Regions from separate parts of the Uliginosibacterium sp. 31-12 genome, predicted to be linked through region 1. Evidence: predicted binding sites of a transcription regulator. Region 1 holds the regulator's gene; the other holds the start of a gene.

Evidence for each region. The regulator FNR, encoded in region 1, switches genes on or off when oxygen is low (the NO sensors DNR and NnrR bind a similar motif). The targets are predictions, from matches to a motif close to TTGANCTAGNTCAA.
Region 2: Q3Y64_RS17710 (OmpW family protein) is a predicted target of FNR. The motif match lies at 1,456-1,469, and genes of this name have one in related genera.

Annotation. Positions count from the first base shown of each region.
Region 1 covers NZ_JAUOOA010000001.1:58,659-60,858, reverse strand. The annotation lists gene hemN (oxygen-independent coproporphyrinogen III oxidase) at 1-647, opposite strand, end outside; gene fnr (fumarate/nitrate reduction transcriptional regulator Fnr) at 775-1,473, shown strand; gene Q3Y64_RS00275 (alpha/beta hydrolase) at 1,512-2,200, opposite strand, start outside.
Region 2 covers NZ_JAUOOA010000011.1:65,626-67,825, forward strand. The annotation lists gene Q3Y64_RS17705 (EAL domain-containing protein) at 1-587, opposite strand, end outside; gene Q3Y64_RS17710 (OmpW family protein) at 748-1,365, opposite strand; gene Q3Y64_RS17715 (low specificity L-threonine aldolase) at 1,526-2,200, opposite strand, start outside.

The DNA.
Region 1 (2,200 bases):
TAAATCAGATCCACACTGATCGAACGAAAACCCTCCGCACGCGCAGCATCGATCACCAACCGGGTTTCCTCGACGCTCTGGCGACGATTTACGGCCGCTTGCACCTTCGGATCGAAGTCCTGAACCCCCACACTCATGCGGTTAAAGCCTTCACGCGCGAGCAAGGCCACGGTCTCGGCGCTCACCTTGCGCGGATCAACCTCAATGGAGAACTCCCCTTCTGCCTGCAGCGTGAAATGCTGCCGGATCGCGCTCATCAGACGAAGGATCTCCTCCGGCTGCAGGAACGTAGGAGTACCACCGCCCCAGTGCATCTGGGCCACCGGCCGAGGAGCCGGCAGCAAGGCTGCCTGCATGGCCATCTCGCGTTCAAGATAGTCAATGTACTTCGCCGAACGTGAGTGATCCTTGGTGATCACCTTGTTACAGGCACAGTAGTAGCAGATGGTGTTACAGAAGGGGATGTGGAAATACAGCGACAACGGGCGAGTACCCTGCGGCGTTGAGAGGCGCGCAAGGTGCCCAACCTGGCTTTCCGGCGTAAATTCGGCCAGAAAGCGGTCTGCCGTAGGGTATGAGGTATAGCGCGGGCCCGGCACGTCAAACCGGCGGATCATGTCGGGGTCGAACTGGATCGTCTGGAGCACGATTCGATTTCTTTTGAGTTAATCAGCCAAGATCGCAGACTTATACCCCAAAAACGTTGATGCTGATCAATTCGCAGGGTACACTTCAAGGGTGGATCAAAAAGTAACCAAGCCCCTGCCCCCTGCTATGCGCATCGCCTGCAGTCAATGCAACCTGCGCGAGTTGTGCCTTGCCGTCGGTCTGGATGACGCGGATCTGCACAAGCTCGACGAACTGGTCGTGAAGCGCAAGCTCAAGCGCGGCCAGCAGCTCTACCGTGCCGGTGATGCCTTTGAGGCGATGTACGCCATCCGTACCGGATTTTTCAAGACCGACATCCTCACCGAGGAAGGTCTCGAACAAGTAACCGGTTTTCAGATGGCCGGCGAGATCTTGGGCATGGATGGGATCAGCAATGACCATCACGTCTGCAATGCAACTGCACTGGAAGACAGTGAAGTCTGCGTGATGCCCTACGATCAGCTGGAAGACCTGACGCGCGACATCAAATCGTTGCAGCAGCAGTTCCACAAGTTCATGAGCCGCGAGATCGTACGTGACCAAAGCCTGATGATCCTGCTGGGGTCGATGCGCGCTGAAGAACGTATTGCCGCTTTTCTGCTGAACCTTTCTCAGCGCATGCGTGTGCGTGGCTATTCCGCCTCGGAATTCCACCTGCGCATGACTCGCGAAGAAATCGGCTCCTATCTTGGCCTCAAGCTGGAAACCGTGAGCCGTGCCTTCTCAAAGTTCCACGACGAAGGCCTGATCGGTGTTCAACAGAAACATATCCGCATCCTTAATGCGGATGGCCTCAAGGCACTCCTGAACCACGCTCCGAGCTGACCGCTGAGTTCTCAGTGCCTGCCAAAGGCGCTGGCGTCTCAGGTTTCCAGCACGTACCGGCCAGGAGCAGCCCCAAGGCTTTTGGGTGCAAGACTCACGGCCTGCGGAGCCGGACGCAAGACTCCGGAGTGTGGCGCCAGCCAAGCCGCCCAATCCTCCCACCATGACCCAGACTGCCACTCTGCGCGGGCCAACCACTTTTCCGGTGAATCGGTACGGTGGACATGATCAGCCCGGAAGCGGCGCTTCGGCGGCGTAATCACTGGATTGACGATCCCAAGAATGTGCCCGGAACTGGAAAGCACATAGCGCTTTGGCCCGCGCACAAAATTCATGATCCGAAAAGTCTGTTTCCAGGGGGCGATATGATCATCCTCAGCCCCCACGGAATACAGGGGCTGTTCGATGCGCTCCAGATCGATAAGCTGCCCACCCACCGTCAAGGCATCACGCTCGATCAAACGATTATGCAGATATAGCTCATTGAGATACCAGGCATGCATGGTGGCCGGCATACGCGTGGTATCCATGTTCCAATACAGCACATCAAAAGCAGGTGGCTTCTCTCCATACAAATAACCGTGCACGTAGTAATGCCAGATCAGGCTATTGGAGCGCAGCAAGCGGAAAGCTGAAGCCATTTCCTTGCCTTCCAGTACTCCCTTGCGACGCATCGCATCAGTAAGGAAGCGCACACTCCCTTCGTCGATGAAGACTTCGATATCCC
Region 2 (2,200 bases), on a different contig from region 1:
CGGAACCAGGCGCGATGCAGGGTTTCGCATAACACGCTGATCAGCAGGCCATTAGCGAGTAGAAAAACCCAGCGCAGCTTTTCACTCGGGATGGACAGCAACTGGGCCGCAGCCTCCGGCGGCATCAACAAAAGGGAAGCACTCGCCCCCAGGACCGTGGCCCACAAACCCGGCCACAGGCCACCAATGGCCGCGCTGACAATGATCGGCAAGATCAGGATCTGCAAAACCGGTGTCTCCGGGCCATGCGCCAGGCTGAAGTGCATGAAGGCAAAGCTCAGGCTGGAGACAAGGGCAAATCCATATTGCAGCCAGCGGGGCCACCCCAGCAGTGGGCGCAAGCCATTCATCGGCGTTGCCACCGCGCGCAGCGCATCAGCGGCCGGCACGGCACGTAAGGCGAAAAACAGCATGGCCGTGGTAATGAACACGAAAGCCACGCCCTTGGCTGTCGACAGCCAGACGATGCGCGACGAATCGGTGAGCTCGGCCAGCAACTGGTCGGACAGGAAGATCCAGGCCAGCGCAAAAACGGCATAACCCAAGCTCGCCAGGGCAATGAAGCGTTGTCGCGGAGTGAATATCATCGAGTGGTCCGTTCCCAAAGCCCCCGGCACGATCATCCGTGGTCACCCTCAAGTCTGCGTCAATCCTCACTGCAACAGCAACGCACACACCCTCAAGCCCATCCGCCGGCATGCAAAAAGGCGCCCGCAGGCGCCTTTCTAGTCTCAGACAAAAGAGCATTCAGAAGCGGTAACCCACCCCGAGGCCCCAGGTGATCGGGTTCAGACCCACATTGCCAACCTTGGTGCCGCCCACTTTCACGTCGGTATCCATCTGGAGGTATTTCACATCCAGGTTCAATGACCAGTTCCGGCTCAGGGCAAAGTCAAGCCCCGCTTGAGCCGCCAGCCCGATACTGGAACTTTCGACTTCGGCCGCCCCGCCAAGGATATTGCTGCGATCCGAGAACAGGGTGTAGTTCAGGCCCAGCCCAAGATAAGGCTTGAAAGCCCCCAGATCAGTGAAGTGGTACTGCAGCAGCAGCGAAGGCGGCAAGGCCTTGATCGTGCCCTGCTTGCTGCCCCCCACCTTGATGTCGACTTCCTGCGGATAAGTCAGCACCAGTTCGGTGGCGATATTTTTGGTGAAGAAGTAGCTGATATCGAACTCAGGAATCCAGCGGCTCTTCGCCTCAATGGCGGTCGAGCCCCCCAGCGGCAAACCGTCGGACTGCTTGTTATCGAAATCAACATAGACCGCGCGCACCCGCAGCAACCACGGGCTCTCCTCGGCATGTGCGGCAGGCATGGCCGTAGCCGCCAGCAGGGCAAACACGGCCGCCAGCATCTTCTTGTTCATGAGTCTCTCCTCTGTAGGTTGGGCAAACATTTCCGTCGCTGAAGAAGGGCGCTCCTGCACGCCCCTCTCCGCGCCCCTCAAATTGCGGAGTTGATCTTAATCAAAAAGACCTTTTCGCAAGAATGGGAATTGCCCCTACACGCTTTCCCGCAGGGAAAGCTCAAGCCTCACACAGGGAACGTGCATCCTCCAGCAGCGCATCCACGGTTTCCGCCTCGATATCCCAGGCGCACATGAAGCGTGCCGCACTACCGATGAAATCGTAGAAGCGCCAGCCACGCCGACGCAGGCCCGCCGCGACCTCGGCCGGCAAGTCCACGAACACACCATTGGCCTCAGTTGGCGCGATCAGGCGCAGCCCCGGCAAGTCTGCCAGCCCACGCGAGAGACGCTCGGCCATCGCATTGGCATGCGCGGCACGGCGCAGCCAGGCACCATCCTCCAGCATGCCCAGCCAGGGCGCAGCCAGAAAACGCATCTTGGACGCCAGCTGGCCGGCCTGTTTGCAGCGATAGGCGAAATCTTCGGACAGGCGCCGGTCGAAGAACACCACCGCCTCACCCACCGGCAAACCCATTTTGGTGCCGCCGAAGCACAGCACATCCACGCCGGCACGCCAGGTGATGTCCGCCGGCTTCACCGCCAGCGAGGCCACCGCATTGGCAAAGCGCGCGCCATCCATGTGCACGCGCAGGCCATACTGGCGCGCCCGCTCGCTGATCGCCGCGATCTGCTCGGGGCGATACAAGGTGCCCAGCTCGGTCGCCTGGGTGAGCGTCACCACACGCGGCTTCGGGTAGTGGATATCGCTGCGGCGCTCGACCAGACGCGTCAC